DNA from 3 places in the Streptomyces hawaiiensis genome. Region 1 is predicted to be linked to each of the others. Evidence: predicted binding sites of a transcription regulator. Region 1 holds the regulator's gene; each other region holds the start of a gene.
What was found. The regulator HrcA, encoded in region 1, represses chaperone genes, less so after heat shock. The targets are predictions, from matches to a motif close to TTNGCACTCNGNNNNNCNGAGTGCNAA.
Positions count from the first base shown of each region.

Region 2: a site for HrcA is predicted at 2,485-2,511, ahead of groL (chaperonin GroEL). Genes of this name have one in related genera too.
Region 3: a site for HrcA is predicted at 3,537-3,563, ahead of groES (co-chaperone GroES). Genes of this name have one in related genera too.

Region 1 covers NZ_CP021978.1:2,946,683-2,952,361, forward strand. The annotation lists gene dnaJ (molecular chaperone DnaJ) at 31-1,164, opposite strand; gene hrcA (heat-inducible transcriptional repressor HrcA) at 1,164-2,180, opposite strand; gene CEB94_RS13615 (MBL fold metallo-hydrolase) at 2,350-3,081, shown strand; gene CEB94_RS13620 (DUF3097 domain-containing protein) at 3,113-3,913, shown strand; gene hemW (radical SAM family heme chaperone HemW) at 4,040-5,272, opposite strand; gene CEB94_RS13630 (SpoIIE family protein phosphatase) at 5,300-5,679, opposite strand, start outside.
Region 2 covers NZ_CP021978.1:3,991,017-3,996,695, reverse strand. The annotation lists gene thrC (threonine synthase) at 1-1,237, shown strand, start outside; gene CEB94_RS18235 (MoaD/ThiS family protein) at 1,355-1,630, shown strand; gene CEB94_RS18230 (cold-shock protein) at 2,077-2,280, shown strand; gene groL (chaperonin GroEL) at 2,673-4,295, shown strand; gene CEB94_RS18220 (NADH:flavin oxidoreductase) at 4,508-5,635, shown strand.
Region 3 covers NZ_CP021978.1:5,296,393-5,302,071, reverse strand. The annotation lists gene CEB94_RS24645 (SDR family NAD(P)-dependent oxidoreductase) at 1-473, shown strand, start outside; gene CEB94_RS24640 (ester cyclase) at 613-1,320, shown strand; gene groL (chaperonin GroEL) at 1,393-3,015, opposite strand; gene groES (co-chaperone GroES) at 3,131-3,439, opposite strand; gene CEB94_RS24625 (polysaccharide deacetylase family protein) at 3,607-4,356, opposite strand; gene CEB94_RS24620 (polysaccharide deacetylase family protein) at 4,353-5,291, opposite strand; gene CEB94_RS24615 (THUMP-like domain-containing protein) at 5,411-5,679, shown strand, end outside.

The DNA of each region.
Region 1 (5,679 bases):
GAACCCCCGGCAGCAACCGAACCACCCGCCTCAGCGACCGTTGAACGCGTCCTTCAACCTGGAGAACAACCCCTGCTGTCCCGGCTGGAACTGGCCCGTGGGCCGTTCCTCGCCGCGGAGCTTGGAGAGCTCTCGGAGCAGGCGCTCCTGCTCGGGGTCGAGCTTGCTCGGGGTCTGGACCTCGACGTGGACGATGAGGTCGCCGCGTCCGCCGCCGCGCAGGTGCGTGACACCGCGGCTGTGCAGCGGGATCGACTGGCCGGACTGGGTGCCCGGGCGGATGTCGACCTCCTCCAGGCCGTCCAGCGTCTCCAGCGGCACCTTCGTGCCGAGGGCGGCCGCCGTCATCGGGAGCGTGACCGTGCAGTGCAGGTCGTCGCCGCGCCGCTGGAACTGCGAATGGGGCAGTTCGTGGATCTCGACGTACAGGTCACCCGCGGGACCACCGCCGGGGCCGACCTCGCCCTCACCGGCGAGCTGGATGCGCGTGCCGTTGTCGACACCGGCCGGGATCTTCACCGTGAGCGTGCGGCGGGAGCGGACGCGGCCGTCGCCGGCGCACTCCGGGCACGGCGTCGGGACGACCGTGCCGAAGCCCTGGCACTGCGGGCAGGGGCGGGAGGTCATGACCTGGCCCAGGAAGGACCGGGTGACCTGCGAGACCTCACCGCGGCCGCGGCACATGTCACACGTCTGGGCGGAGGTGCCCGGGGCCGCGCCCTCACCGTTGCAGGTGTTGCACACGACGGCCGTGTCGACCTGGATGTCCTTCGTCGTACCGAAGGCCGCCTCGTCGAGCTCGATTTCGATACGGATCATCGCGTCCTGGCCGCGGCGGGTGCGCGAGCGCGGTCCGCGCTGCGACGCCGTGCCGAAGAACGCGTCCATGATGTCCGAGAAGTTCCCGAACCCACCGGCTCCGAAGCCGCCCGCGCCGCCGCCGGCCTGCGAGAGCGGGTCGCCGCCGAGGTCGTAGACCTGCTTCTTCTGCGGGTCCGACAGCACCTCGTAAGCGGCGTTGATCTCCTTGAACCGCTCCTGGGTCTTCGGATCGGGGTTGACGTCCGGGTGCAGCTCGCGCGCGAGCCGCCGGAAGGCCTTCTTGATCTCTTCCTGCGACGCGTCGCGGCGCACGCCGAGTACGGCGTAGTAGTCCGTGGCCACTACGACTCCGCCAGGATCTGTCCGACGTACCGTGCCACTGCGCGTACCGCTCCCATCGTTCCCGGGTAGTCCATGCGGGTCGGTCCGACCACGCCGAGCTTGGCGAGTGCCTCGCCGCCCGAACCGTAGCCGACCGACACGACGGACGTGGAGTTGAGTCCTTCGTGGGCGTTCTCGTGACCGATCCGTACGGTCACGCCCGGATCCTGCGCCTCGCCGAGCAGCTTCAGGAGCACCACCTGCTCCTCCAGCGCCTCCAGCACCGGCCGGATCGTGAGGGGGAAGTCATGCCCGAAGCGCGTCAGATTGGCGGTGCCGCCGATCATCAGCCGCTCCTCGTTCTCCTCGACGAGCGTCTCCAGGAGTGTGGAGAGCACCGTAGAGACCGTACCCCGGTCCTCGTGCTCGAACGCCTCCGGGAGATCCTCCACCAGACTCGGCACATCCGCGAAACGGCGGTTCGCCACCCGGCTGTTGAGCCGCGCGCGCAGATCCGCGAGCGAGGCGTCGCCGAAGGGAGCCGGGCAGTCGACCACACGCTGCTCGACCCGCCCGGTGTCCGTGATCAACACGAGCATCACGCGTGCGGGCGCGAGGGAGAGCAGCTCCACGTGCCGCACGGTCGAGCGGGTGAGCGACGGGTACTGCACGACGGCGACCTGGCGCGTGAGCTGCGCGAGCAGCCGTACCGTACGCGCCACGACGTCGTCGAGGTCGACGGCACCCTCGAGGAAGTTCTGGATCGCGCGCCGCTCGGGCGCGGTCATCGGCTTGACGCCGGCGAGCTTGTCGACGAACAGCCGGTAGCCCTTGTCGGTGGGGATGCGCCCGGCGCTGGTGTGCGGCTGGGCGATGTACCCCTCGTCCTCGAGGGCCGCCATGTCGTTGCGGACGGTGGCCGGGGAGACGCCGAGGCTGTGCCGCTCGGTGAGGGCCTTGGAGCCCACCGGCTCCTCGGTGCCGACGTAGTCCTGGACGATGGCGCGCAGCACCTGAAGCCTGCGTTCACTGAGCATCGCGCACACCTCCAGATGTCTCGTCTGCTGCCCTGCCGGTCCGGCCTGGCACTCTGCGCGTGCGAGTGCCAGCATTCCCCGGCCCAGTGTACGGCGGTGGGGTACACCCCCGGCAAGGCTGGTCGTACGGCGCCGTGCCCCGAGCGGGGCACACCGCTAGCGTCGCCGTATGACGGTGACTTGGGAAGACCTCGGATGGGAGCGCGTGGCCACCGGGGTGGGGCGGTGCCGGCTGCCGGTGTGGGACTGCACGGCGGGGCTGGTCGCCGGTGAGGGCGCGGTCCTCGTGATCGACGCGGGGTCGAGCCTCGCCGAGGGCGCGAAGGTGCGCGCGCAGGCGCGGGCGCTCACCGGTCACCGTGTGACGCATCTCGCGCTGACGCATCCGCACTTCGACCATGTCTTCGGAGCGGCGGCGTTCACCGACGCGGAGGTGTTCGGCGCGGTGGGCGTGGACGCGGTGCTGACACGGGCGCGGGACCGGGAGGAGCTGCGCGCGGACGCGGTACGCAACGGCCTGGCGGCGCCCACGGCCGAGGAGGCGGCGCAGCGGCTGGCCCCGCCCGGCCACCTGGTCTCCGGCGAGTGGACCCTCGACCTGGGCGGCGGCCGGCAGGTGCTGCTGGCGAACGTCGGCCCGGGGCACACCGCGCACGACCTGGCGGTGCTGGTGCCGGGTGATCCGGAGGTGGTGTTCTGCGGTGACCTGGTCGAGGAGTCCGGCGAGCCCCAGGCGGGCCCCGACGCGGTGGCGTCGCACTGGCCGGCCGCCCTGGACCGGCTGCTCGACCTGGGCGGCGAGGACGCGGTGTACGTGCCCGGTCACGGAGCGGTGGTGGACGCGGCGTTCGTGCGGGCGCAACGGGACGCGCTGGCGGCGCGTTTCGGCGTGTCGCGGTGATCGCCGTTCGCCTTCTCCTATCGTCATTCGAATGCGCCAGTACTCCGCTGACCTGACCCCGCCGTGGAAGAAGCCGAAGCCGGCGCCCGAGGTCGCGGCGGAGCCGGGCCTGGTGGTGGAGGAGCCGGGGACCGGCTTCTGCGGCGCGGTGATCCGCTGCGAGGCGGGCACGGTGACCCTGGAGGACCGCTTCGGCAAGCACCGGGTCTTCCCCCTGGAGCCGCGCGGCTTCCTGCTGGAGGGCAGGGTGGTGACCCTCGTCCGCCCCGCGCCGGGCGGCCCCGCGCGTCCCAGCCGCACGGCCTCCGGCTCGGTGGCCGTGCCCGGCGCGCGTGCCCGCGTGGCCCGCGCCGGCCGCATCTACGTCGAGGGCCGCCACGACGCCGAGCTGGTGGAGAAGGTGTGGGGCGACGACCTGCGCATCGAGGGCGTGGTCGTGGAGTACCTGGAGGGCGTCGACGACCTCCCCTCGATCGTGGAGACCTTCGCCCCCGGCCCGGACGCCCGCCTCGGCGTCCTGGTCGACCATCTGGTCCCAGGCTCGAAGGAGTGGCGCATCGCCCAGTCCGTCACCAGCGACCACGCCCTGGTCGTCGGCCACCCCTACATCGATATCTGGGAGGCGGTTAAACCGTCGTCCCTGGGCATCGGCTCCTGGCCACGGGTACCGCGCGGTCAGGACTGGAAGACGGGCGTGTGCCGCGCCCTGGGCTGGCCGGAGAAGACGGGGGCGGCCTGGCAGCGGATCCTGTCGGGGGTCCACTCGTACAAGGACCTGGAGCCGGAACTGCTGGGCAGAGTGGAAGAGCTGATCGACTTCGTGACTGCGTAGCTGCGGGCATGCGTGCCGCCCCCGCTGCGGGCATGCGTGCCGCCAGAGGCGGCACGGGTGGGCGCAGCGGCACCCCGCTACGCCGGGCTGCGCAACGCCCCGCCCTCAGCACCGACGCCGAGCACCTCAGTCCACGAGATCGCGCACGACCCCGTCCGCCAGCAACCGCCCGCGCAGAGTGAGCACAGCCCGCCCTTCCCCGTACGAAGCTTCCTGGAGCAGTCCGTCCGACAAGGCCTTGCGCGAGGCAGCAAGCCCCTCCTCCCGCAGCAGCGACAACGGCACGCCCTCCCTGAGCCGCAGCTCCAGCAGAATCCGCTCGACCCGCCGGTCCTCCGCCGAGAGGACCTCGCGCCCGGCCCCCGGCGACCTCCCCGAAGCCAGCGCAGCCGCGTACGCCCCCGGATGCTTCACGTTCCACCACCGCACCCCGCCCACATGACTGTGCGCACCTGGCCCGGCCCCCCACCAGTCGGCTCCCCGCCAGTACAGCTCGTTGTGCAGGCATCGCCCGGCCTGCGAGGTCGCCCAGTTCGACACCTCGTACCACTCGAAGCCCGCGCCGGAGAGCACCTCGTCCGCGATCAGGTAGCGGTCGGCGTGCACGTCGTCGTCCGTCATGGGCACCTCACCCCGACGGATCCGACGGGCCAGCTGCGTCCCCTCCTCGACGATCAACGCGTAGGCGCTGACATGGTCCGGCCCGGCGCCCAGCACCGCGTCCAGCGACGCCCGCCAGTCGTCGTCGGACTCACCCGGTGTGCCGTAGATCAGGTCGAGGTTCACATGCTCGAAGCCGGCCCCCCGGGCCTCCGCCACACACGCCTCGGGCCGCCCCGGCGTATGCGTGCGGTCCAGGACCTTCAGCACATGCTGCCGCGCGCTCTGCATCCCGAAGGAGATCCGGTTGAAGCCCCCTTCGCGCAGCGTCGCCAGATACGCGGGATCGACCGACTCGGGATTCGCCTCCGTCGTGACCTCGGCGTCCTCCGCCAGCCCGAACTCGTCGCGGACGGCCCGCAGCATCCGTACGAGATCACCGGCGTCCAGCAGCGTGGGCGTACCCCCGCCCACGAACACCGTGCGGACCGGCCGCGGATCGTCGCCCAGTACCTTGCGCGCCAGCCGGACCTCGTCGGCCAGCGTCTCGGCGTAGTTGTCGCGGGACGCGAGGACGCCGCCGGTGCCGCGCAGCTCGGTCGCGGTGTACGTGTTGAAGTCGCAATAGCCGCAGCGGGTCGCGCAGTACGGAACGTGCAGGTAGAACCCGAGCGGACGGTCGGCGGCCCCGGCGAGCGCGGACGCGGGCAGCGCGCCGTCGTCGGGGACGGGCTGACCGTCGGGGAGTGCGGAAGGCATGCCTTCCATTGTCCAGCACCCGTGCGGTCAGTCCGCCTGGAGCACCAGCAGGGCGAGATCGTCCGCCGGGGGCCGTGCCCCGAACTCGTGCACCAGCCGTTTGATACGCTCGGCTATCAGCTCCGCGTCCAGCCCGGCGCACCCGGCCAGCGCCGCCGCGAGCCCGTCCCCGTCGTCGAACTGGCGGGAGCCGCAGCGGCGCTCGGTCACCCCGTCGGTGACGCACAGCAGCGTGTCGCCGGAGCGCAGCTCGAAGGTCTCGCTGGTGTAGGTGGCGTCCTCGACGACGCCGAGGAGGGTCTGGGGCTGTGCGCACGTGTGGACCTCGCCGCCCGCCCCGAGCAGCAGCGGCAGCGGGTGCCCGGCGGAGGCGACGGTGCAGCGGACGCCGCCGTCGAAGGGCGCCA
Region 2 (5,679 bases), 1.0 Mb from region 1:
TCCCGCCGCGGCGCTGAGCTGCCGCGAGTGCGGTCACCGCGTCCCCCTCGGCCCGGTCTTCGCGTGCGAGGAGTGTTTCGGTCCGCTGGAGATCGCCTACGACTTCTCGTCCTACGACGCCGAGGAGCTCCGCAAGCGCATCGAAGCGGGCCCCGCGAACATCTGGCGTTACGCCCCGCTGCTGCCGGTCCCGGCCGACGTGGCGGACAAGCCGAACATCAACCCGGGCTGGACCAAGCTCGTCAAGGCCGACAACCTCGCGCGCGAGCTGGGCGTCGACGCCGGCAAGCTGTTCGTCAAGGACGACTCCGGCAACCCGACGCACTCCTTCAAGGACCGCGTCGTCGCCCAGGCCATCGAGGCCGCCCGCGCCTTCGGCTTCACCACGCTCTCCTGCTCCTCCACCGGCAACCTCGCCGGTGCGGTGGGTGCCGCCGCGGCCCGCGCCGGCTTCCGCTCCTGCGTGTTCATCCCGCACGACCTGGAGCAGGGCAAGGTCGTCATGGCCGCGGTCTACGGCGGCGAGCTCGTCGGCATCCAGGGCAACTACGACGACGTGAACCGCTTCTGCTCCGAGCTGATCGGCGACCCGGCCGGGGAGGGCTGGGGCTTCGTCAACGTCAACCTCCGGCCGTACTACGCGGAGGGTTCCAAGACGCTGGCGTACGAGATCTGCGAGCAGCTCGGCTGGCGGCTGCCGGACCAGATCGTGGTGCCGATCGCCTCCGGCTCGCAGCTCACCAAGATCGACAAGGGTCTCCAGGAGCTGATCAAGCTCGGTCTGGTCGAGGACAAGCCCTACAAGATCTTCGGCGCGCAGGCCGAGGGCTGCTCGCCGGTGTCGACGGCGTACAAGGCGGGCCACGACGTCGTCCGTCCGCAGAAGCCGGACACCATCGCCAAGTCCCTCGCCATCGGCAACCCGGCGGACGGGCCGTACGTGCTGGACATCGCGCGGCGGACGGGTGGTGCGGTGGAGGACGTGAACGACGAGCAGGTCGTCGACGCGATCAAGCTGCTCGCCCGGACCGAGGGCATCTTCGCGGAGACCGCCGGTGGTGTGACCGTGGGTGTGACGCGCAAGTTGATCGAGAACGGGGTGCTGGATCCGTCGAAGACGACGGTGGTGCTCAACACCGGGGACGGTCTCAAGACGCTGGACGCGGTGGCGGGGACCGGGCTGACGGCGACCATTCGACCCAACCTCGATTCGTTCCGTGAGGCCGGGCTCGTCTGAGCGTTGTCGGCTGCGGGCCGGTGGGGGCTGGTCGCGCGCACGCGGCGGAGCCGCAAATCGACACAGCCCCGCGCCCCCAAAAGCAGGTCCGCTACCCCAACCGGAGGTTTTGAAGTCATGAGCGTCAGCGTTCGCATCCCCACCATCCTGCGTACCTACACCGGCGGGCAGGCCGAAGTGTCCGCCGAGGGCGGGACCCTCGGCGAGGTCATCGCCGATCTGGAGAAGAACCACACCGGGATCGCCGCCCGGGTGCTCGACGACCAGGGCAAGCTGCGCCGGTTCGTCAACGTGTACGTGAACGACGACGACGTGCGGTTCGAACAGGGCCTGGAGACGGCGACGCCGGACGGTGCCGGTGTGTCGATCATTCCCGCCGTCGCCGGCGGCTGAACCGGTCGACCGGCTTGATTATTACCTTCGGTAACGGCCGTTACTGAGAGTTCATCGAATTGCCCCCTCCGTGAGAGAAGCGGAGGGGGCAATTCTGTGTGATTGAGCGGGGTACAGTTGGGGAACGCGATCCCGATCCCCTGATCGGAACCCTGAATTCCTGCCGCGAGCCCGACAAGATGTAGCCAAAGTGTGCGCGTCTTTCGCGGCTTTTGTTCTTTTTGTGTGGCCCGACTTGACCCGAATTCAGGCGAATTCTCCCCACATTCCGGACCCTGCGCGTCCAGAATTCTCGTCCGATTGACCTGTTGCAGAGGGCAGTTGGACAGATACATTCGGCCGCGGTCGACGCGTTCCGGCGCACGCCCCCAACCGTGGGGGGTGAGGTCTGACCCGGATCCGCGAAGTGTGGATCTGTGCAAGGGCCAGTAATAGGGGAGTTAGGCATGGCTCAGGGCACCGTCAAGTGGTTCAACGCGGAGAAGGGGTACGGCTTCATCGCGGTCGACGGTGGTGCGGATGTTTTCGTCCACTACAGCGCGATTCAGATGGACGGCTACCGCACCCTTGAAGAGGGCCAGCGGGTCGAGTTCGAGATCTCGCAGGGCCAGAAGGGACCGCAGGCCGACATGGTTCGCGTCGCTGCCTGAACGCGCACCACGACCAACGCTCAAGCGACCGGTCTTCTCAGAAGGGCCCGTACCCCCCGGGGTGCGGGCCCTTCGGCCTGTTCGAACGGCGCGCCGGGCGGTGTTCGCAGGCGGCTGACTGCCCCGCCCGATCCCTGGAAGGCGCTTGCGCCCGCCCGTCACCCGACCACCACCCCTCAACGAGCACTCGCTACGCGAGCGCGCCTTGCACTCTCGGGGGTCGAGTGCTAATCATTGCGTTAGCACTCTGAAGGTGAGAGTGACAACGTAAGGACCGGGTCGGTGAGGCCCACGGACCGGATGGGGCAAGGAACCAGCCGGTCGGGGCCGTCCGTCGCGGGCGCGGGCGCGGTCCGAAGTAATCACCCCCAGTCCTGGAGGGACCACTTCACATGGCCAAGATCATCGCGTTCGACGAGGAGGCGCGGCGCGGCCTCGAGCGCGGCATGAACCAGCTCGCGGACGCCGTCAAGGTGACGCTCGGCCCCAAGGGCCGCAACGTCGTCCTCGAGAAGAAGTGGGGCGCGCCCACGATCACCAACGATGGTGTCTCCATCGCCAAGGAGATCGAGCTCGAGGACCCGTACGAGAAGATCGGCGCCGAGCTGGTCAAGGAAGTCGCCAAGAAGACGGACGACGTCGCCGGTGACGGTACGACCACCGCGACCGTTCTCGCCCAGGCCCTGGTCAAGGAAGGCCTGCGCAACGTAGCCGCCGGCGCCAACCCCATGGCCCTCAAGCGCGGTATCGAGCGTGCCGTCGAGGCCGTCTCCGCCGCCCTGCTGGAGCAGGCGAAGGACGTCGAGACCAAGGAGCAGATCGCCTCCACGGCCTCCATCTCCGCCGCCGACACCCAGATCGGCGAGCTCATCGCCGAGGCCATGGACAAGGTCGGCAAGGAAGGCGTCATCACCGTCGAGGAGTCCCAGACCTTCGGTCTGGAGCTGGAGCTCACCGAGGGTATGCGCTTCGACAAGGGCTACATCTCGGCGTACTTCGCCACCGACATGGAGCGTATGGAGGCCGTCCTCGACGACCCGTACATCCTGATCGCGAACTCCAAGATCTCCAACGTCAAGGACCTGCTCCCGCTCCTGGAGAAGGTCATGCAGTCGGGCAAGCCGCTGCTGATCATCGCCGAGGACGTCGAGGGCGAGGCCCTGTCGACCCTGGTCGTCAACAAGATCCGCGGCACCTTCAAGTCCGTCGCCGTCAAGGCTCCGGGCTTCGGCGACCGCCGCAAGGCGATGCTGCAGGACATCGGCATCCTCACCGGCGGCGAGGTGATCTCCGAGGAGGTCGGCCTCAAGCTGGAGAACGCCACGATCGACCTCCTGGGCAAGGCCCGCAAGGTCGTCATCACCAAGGACGAGACCACCATCGTCGACGGTGCCGGCTCCGCCGACCAGGTCGCGGGCCGGGTCAACCAGATCCGCGCCGAGATCGAGAACAGCGACTCGGACTACGACCGCGAGAAGCTGCAGGAGCGCCTGGCGAAGCTCGCCGGCGGTGTCGCGGTCATCAAGGCCGGTGCCGCCACCGAGGTGGAGCTCAAGGAGCGCAAGCACCGCATCGAGGACGCCGTGCGCAACGCCAAGGCGGCCGTCGAGGAGGGCATCGTCGCCGGTGGCGGCGTGGCCCTGCTCCAGGCCTCCACGGTCTTCGAGAAGCTGGACCTCGAAGGTGACGAGGCGACCGGTGCCAACGCCGTGAAGCTCGCGCTGGAGGCCCCGCTCAAGCAGATCGCCGTCAACGGTGGTCTCGAGGGTGGCGTCATCGTCGAGAAGGTGCGCAACCTGCCCGTCGGCCACGGCCTGAACGCCGCGACCGGTGAGTACGTCGACATGATCGCCGAAGGCATCATCGACCCGGCGAAGGTGACCCGTTCCGCGCTGCAGAACGCCGCCTCCATCGCCGCGCTGTTCCTCACCACCGAGGCCGTCATCGCCGACAAGCCGGAGAAGGCCGCCGCGCCCGCCGGCGGCGGCATGCCGGGCGGTGACATGGACTTCTGATCGACCCGAGGGTTGATCAACGTCCTAACCGAGGGCGGTACCTCCTGTTCGGCAGGAGGTACCGCCCTCGGGCGTGTCCGGGGCGGGTGCCCGGGGCGCGTGGCCGGGATCACAGCCGGGGTGGGATGGCCCGGGCGGGGCCGGATGGTTGAAGGTTGGGTCCGTCCTATGCGTATGCACATACCTTCCGGTATCCGAAAGTGAGCCCCCACGTGACTCTCGCCGCCTCCGCTTCCCGCGCCGCCGAAATCCTGTCCCGGCCCGTAACGCTGGGCGGCCTGACCGTTCCGAACCGGATCGCGATGGCGCCGATGACCCGCATGTTCTCCCCGGGCGGTGTGCCCGGCGAGGACGTCGTCTCGTACTACGCGCGCCGCGCCGCCGCCGGAGTCGGCCTGATCGTCACCGAGGGCACCTACGTCGGCCACGACTCGGCCGGGCAGAGCGACCGTGTGCCGCGGTTCCACGGGGAGGAGCAGCTCGCGGGCTGGGCGAAGGTCGCCGAGGCGGTGCACGCCGCGGGCGGCACGATCGTGCCGCAGCTGTGGCACATCGGCATGGTCCGCAACCAGGGCGAGCCGCCCGTCGCCGACGCCCCGGCCGTCGGCCCCTCCGGCCTGCGCATCGGCGCGACCGAGCCCACCGGCAAGGCCATGACCCAGGCCGACATCGACGCCGTCATCGGCGCGTTCGCCGAGGCCGCGGCCGCCGCCGAGCGCATCGGCTTCGACGGTGTCGAACTGCACGGCGCCCACGGCTACCTGCTCGACCAGTTCCTCTGGGAGGGCACCAACCGCCGCACCGACGCCTACGGCGGCGACCGGGTCGCCCGCGCCAAGCTCTCGGAGGAGATCGTCGCGGCCGTCCGCGAGACCGTCTCCGCCGACTTCCCCGTCATCTTCCGCTACTCCCAGTGGAAGCAGGAGGCCTACGACGCCCGCCTCGCCGAGACCCCGGAGGAGCTGGAGGCCATCCTGACCCCGCTCGCCGCCGCCGGCGTCGACGCCTTCCACGCCTCCACCCGCCGCTACTGGGTCCCGGAGTTCGACGACTCCGACCTCAACCTGGCCGGCTGGACCAAGAAGCTCACCGGCAAGCCCACCATCACCGTCGGCTCGGTCGGCCTGAACGGAGGGGACTTCCTCAAGTCCTTCCAGGGCCACGGCGCCGAGGTCGGCGACCTCGACAACCTCCTCGACCGCTTCGAGCGCGACGAGTTCGAGATGGTCGCCGTCGGCCGCGCCCTGCTCCAGGACCCCGACTGGGCCCGCAAGGTGCTCGACGGCCGCCTTGAGGACCTCGCGCCGTACAACCCCGTGTCGCTGAAGACCCTCAGCTGACCCCTGCCTCCTGCGCCTCTGGATCTGCTTGCGTCAGTCAAGGA
Region 3 (5,679 bases), 2.3 Mb from region 1:
CCGACGAGCTGCGGATGCTGAAGGTGCACTGCGAGGCGGTGCTGCGGCTGACGTCGGCGGCGACCGGGGCCATGCGCGAGCGCGGCCGCGGCGGCGTCGTCAACGTCGCGTCGGTGGCCGCCTTCGTCCCCCGGGGCACCTACGGCGCGTCCAAGGCCTGGGTCGTGCAGTTCACGCAGGGCGCGGCGCGCGACCTGGCCGGCAGCGGCGTACGGCTGATGGCGCTCTGCCCGGGGTTCGTGCGCACCGAGTTCCACGACCGGGCCGGGATGGGCACCGACAACATCCCGGGCTGGATGTGGCTCGACGCCGACAAGCTGGTGGCGGCGGCGCTGCACGATCTGGCGCGCGGCAAGACGCTGTCCATTCCGGACCCGCGGTACAAGGCGCTGATGGGCGCGGCGAAGCTGGTGCCGCGGGGGATGCTCGGGGCGGTGTCGTCCAAGACGGGCCGGAAGTACGGGCCGCAGTAGGCGTGTGCGGTGGGCCCGGCCGTGCCGCGACACGGTCGGCCCGGCAGGCTCCTCACTTCTTGTGCCGGGAGGCACCCGGGCGCTCCCCTTGGGACAATGAAGCTGTTCAGCCGGACCCAGGGGGGCCGGAGGCGAGGCCATGACCTTCGTACAGCTCATCGAATGCAGGACCAGCCGGCTCGACGAGATGAACCGGCTGATGGACCGGTGGGTCGAGCAGACCAAGGGGAAGCGGACCGCGACGCACAGTGTGGTGGCGAAGGACCGGGCCGACGCCTCGCACATCGTGGAGATCGTGGAGTTCCCGTCGTACGAGGAGGCGATGCGCAACTCCGGGCTGCCGGAGACCGACCGGATCTTCCAGGACATGGTGGCGCTCTGCGACGAGACGCCGACCTTCACGGACCTGGAGGTGGTGCGGGACGAGCAGCTGTACACGGCCACCGCGCGCAGGTTCTTCGAGCTCGCGCCCGGCCGGGGGGACGCGCCGCCGTTCAACGACGTGTTCATCGAGGACTACCACGACCACGATCCCGCCAATGTGCAGGACGTCATCGGGCTGGACGCGGTGCGGCGCGAGGTGGAGGTGTGGCGGGGCGGGTTCGACTTCTCGTTCACCATCGACGACCAGATGGCGCAGGGCGACCGGGTGTGCACCCGGTGGACCTTCCACGGGCGTCACACGGGCGACTTCCTCGGGATCCCGCCGACCGGGCAGGAGGTCACCATGACGGGGACGACCGTCCACCGCTGCACGCCGGACGGGAAGATCGCCGAGGGCTGGTGGCAGTACGACCGGCTGGGGCTGATGCAGCAGCTCGGGGTGCTCGATCCGCTGGAGTTGTGACAGCACCCGGGAACGCGGAAAGCCCCCGTGCCGCGCGGGGCGGTACGGGGGCTTCCCGACGAGGTCGGTGCCTCAGTGGGAGTGGCCGTGGCTGTGGCCCGCGGCCGGCTCCTCTTCTTCCTTCTTCTCGACGACCAGGGTCTCGGTCGTGAGGAGGAGGGAGGCGATGGAGGCGGCGTTCTCCAGGGCGGAGCGGGTGACCTTGACCGGGTCGATGACGCCGGCCTTGACCAGGTCGCCGTACTCGCCGGTGGCGGCGTTGAAGCCCTGGCCCTTGTCGAGCTCGGCGACCTTGGAGGTGATGACGTAGCCCTCCAGGCCGGCGTTCTCGGCGATCCAGCGCAGCGGCTCGACGGCGGCCTTGCGGACGACCGCGACACCGGTGGCCTCGTCGCCGGTCTTGCCGAGGTTGCCCTCGAGGACCTTGACGGCGTGGACCAGCGCGGAGCCACCACCGGAGACGATGCCCTCCTCGACCGCGGCGCGGGTCGCGGAGATGGCGTCCTCCAGACGGTGCTTGCGCTCCTTGAGCTCGACCTCGGTGGCGGCACCGACGCGGATGACGCACACGCCGCCGGCCAGCTTCGCGAGGCGCTCCTGGAGCTTCTCGCGGTCCCAGTCGGAGTCGGTGGACTCGATCTCGGCCTTGATCTGGGCGACGCGGCCGTGCACGTCGTCCTTGTTGCCGGCGCCGTCGACGACCGTGGTGTCGTCCTTGGTGACGGTGACGCGGCGGGCGGAGCCGAGGACGTCCAGACCGACCTGGTCGAGCTTGAGGCCGACCTCCTCGGAGACGACCGTGGCGCCGGTGAGGACCGCCAGGTCCTGCAGCATCGCCTTGCGGCGGTCGCCGAAGCCGGGGGCCTTCACGGCGACGGCGTTGAAGGTGCCGCGGATCTTGTTCACTACGAGGGTGGACAGGGCTTCGCCCTCGACGTCCTCGGCGATGATCAGCAGCGGCTTGGAGGCGTTGGACTGGATGACCTTCTCCAGCAGCGGCAGGAGGTCCGCGATGGCGGAGATCTTGCCCTGCGTGATGAGGATGTACGGGTCGTCCAGGACGGCTTCCATGCGCTCCTGGTCCGTCACGAAGTACGGCGACAGGTAGCCCTTGTCGAAGGCCATGCCCTCGGTGAAGTCCAGCTCCAGACCGAAGGTGTTGGACTCCTCGACGGTGATGACACCGTCCTTGCCGACCTTGTCCATCGCCTCGGCGATGAGCTCGCCGACCTGGCTGTCCTGCGCGGACAGACCGGCGACGGCGGCGATGTCGGACTTCTCGTCGATCGGGCGGGCCGTCGCGAGGAGCTCCTCGGAGACCGCGGCGACGGCGGCGTCGATGCCCTTCTTCAGGGCGGCCGGGGAGGCACCGGCGGCGACGTTCTTCAGGCCCTCGCGTACGAGCGCCTGGGCGAGCACGGTCGCGGTGGTCGTACCGTCACCCGCGATGTCGTTGGTCTTGGTCGCCACCTCCTTGACCAGCTGCGCACCGAGGTTCTCGAACGGGTCCTCGACCTCGACCTCGCGGGCGATGGTCACGCCGTCGTTGGTGATGGTGGGAGCGCCGAACTTCTTGTCGATGACGACGTTGCGGCCCTTGGGGCCGATCGTCACCTTGACCGTGTCGGCAAGCTTGTTGACGCCGCGCTCGAGGGCGCGACGGGCGTCCTCGTCGAACTTCAGGATCTTCGCCATGGGAGCGTGAGCCCTCTTCCGGAATCAGGGGTAACGGCACTGCGCCCCGGGCGCCCGGCTCAATAGCGATCGCGGGGGCCAGGGGCGCAGTTCAAAGCAGTGTGCTTGGAGTGAATTACTTCTCGACGATCGCGAGCACGTCGCGGGCCGAGAGGACGAGGTACTCCTCGCCGTTGTACTTCACCTCGGTGCCGCCGTACTTGCTGTAGAGCACGACGTCACCGACGGAGACGTCGAGCGGAAGACGGTTGCCGTCCTCGAAGCGGCCCGGGCCCACGGCCAGGACGACGCCCTCCTGGGGCTTCTCCTTGGCGGTGTCCGGGATGACCAGGCCAGAGGCGGTGGTCTGCTCGGCGTCGAGCGGCTGGACCACAATGCGGTCCTCGAGCGGCTTGATGGCAACCTTGGAGCTGGTGGTCGTCACGATCCGACCTCCCCCTTCGGAGATCACGGGGTTGACTGTCTGAGGTGGCGACCAGGTGGATCCGTCGTCGCGGGTGCCGGACCTGCCCGTCGCTGTGTTGGCACTCTCCTAGGGGGAGTGCCAGAGCCGAGACTATGACTGCGATTAGCACTCGGTCAAGCGGACTGCTAATTGCCGCCCGCGCGTCGGCCAGGTGTTCTCTCCAGGTGGTCCTCCAGCCGGCCCACCCGCAGCCCCCGCTCTCCGATCACCCGCAGCAGGCGTTCGGTCCGTTCCGTCAGGGTCAGGGACCCGGTCTCGCCGGACGGAATCGAGACGATGTCACCGGCGCGCAGGCCGGGCTCGCCCCGGGTGTACGTCAGTTCGCCGTCGGCGTTCAGGGACGCCCGCCACAGGACGACCGCGGTGATGCCGCAGTCGGCGGCGGCGCGCAGGGTCGTCGTGTCGTAGGTGCCGTGGGGCGGGCGGAGGAGGCGGGGGGTGATGCCGAAGCGGGAGCGGAGCTTGTGCTGCTGGCCGCAGATCTCGGCGCGCTGCCCCGCGTAGGGCAGGCCGCGCAGGGCGGGGTGGTCGAGCGTGTGGTTCTGGATGGACGCCCCGACCGCGCGCAGCCGGGCGAAGTGGCCGTAGCCGGGCCCCACGACGCTGTCCGTGAGGAACATGCTGACCGGGAGCCGCCGTTCGCGGACGAGGCCGACGAAGCGGGGGTCGCGTTCGGCGCCGTCGTCGTAGGTCAGGAAGACGACCGGGTCGCGGGTGGGGACGCGGTCCACGACGGGGGGCAGGTGGCGGGGGTCGCTCACCACGTGTGCCGGGTCCTGGGCCCGGCCGTCGGCGATGCCCGGCTGTTCCCCCGCCGCCCCGGCGCAGCCGGCCAGCAGGGCCGCGCAGAGCACGGCGGCGGCCGGCCGCCTCACAGGTAGTCCTCCAGCCGTCCCACGGCGTACCCCTGGGCCGTGACCTTGTTCAGGAAACGGTGGATCATGTCGGCCATCGTGCCCTTCCACTGGTCGCGGCCGCGGAAGTGCGTGAGGACGATGTCGCCCGGGTGCAGCCTGCGGTCCGCCTCGCGGTACTCCCAGCGGTCGGCGAAGACCTCCTCGTTCCACAGGGGCACGTGCGTGATGCCGCAGGCCTTGGCGGCGCGCAGGGTCGCCCGGTCGTAGCTGCCGAAGGGCGGGCGGAAGAGGGCGGGGCGTTTGCCGAACCGCTTCTCCATGTAGCGCTGCATGCCGCAGATCTCGCGCTTCTGCGCGCGGTACGACAGGCCCCGCAGGTTGGGGTGGTGGAGGGTGTGGTTGTTCAGGACCACGCCCCTGGACTGCATCTTGCGGAAGTAGCGGGTGTCGTCCTTGACCAGGTAGCCGCTGAGGAAGGCCGTGTAGGGGATGTCCAGGTCGCTCATCATCCGCAGGAACACCCGGTCCTTCTCGGCACCGTCGTCGATGGTGAGGAAGACGACCTTGTCCCGGGTGGGGACCGTGGTGAAGACGGGCGGGAGGTTCCGTTCCAGGTGTCCGTCCACCTGGAATCCCTTGCGGGTCTTGATCCTGGGCTTCTTCTCGGGGGCCGGCGGGGCGGCCAGTGGGACCTTGCGCAGGTCCCAGCGGTGCGCGGCGGCGGCCCGGGCGGCGTGCGCGGCGCGCAGCTTGGTGGCGTAGGAGGCGAGCGCGCGGGCCGGGGGCGCGTCGAGGGGCTGCTGGCCGCCGGCCGGGGCGACCTGGTCGCTGCCGCCGCCCTGCGCGCAGCCGGAGGCGATGGCGGCGAGGACGAGCACGGTGAGGCCGACCCGTACGCCTGCGGGCGCACGCCCCGATGCCCGGCCTTTGTCATTTTGTACGACTGCTCGCATGGTGTCGGATCCTCGCAGCCCCCTCCCGCCGGTCCCGGCCCGACACCGCGGCCGGTGCCCCACCATCCACCGACTGGCCCACACGCCTCCCGCCCGCCGCCGTGGCCGACAATGATCCGGTGAACGACCTCGCTCCCCTCCTCACGCCCGAAGGCCGCGCTCTCCTCGACGAGGTGCGGGACACCGACCCGGCGCGGGAGCTGGCCGTCGCGACCCGGCTGCGCCGCGAGCACCCCGCCGAGCTGGTGTCGGCGGCGCTGGGCCAGGCGCGGCTGCGGCAACGGGCGGTGGTGAAGTTCGGGGCCGAGGACGCCGGCCGGATGTTCTTCACGCCGAACGGGGTCGAGCAGTCGACCCGGGCGAGTGTGGCGGCCTACCGGGCCCGTCG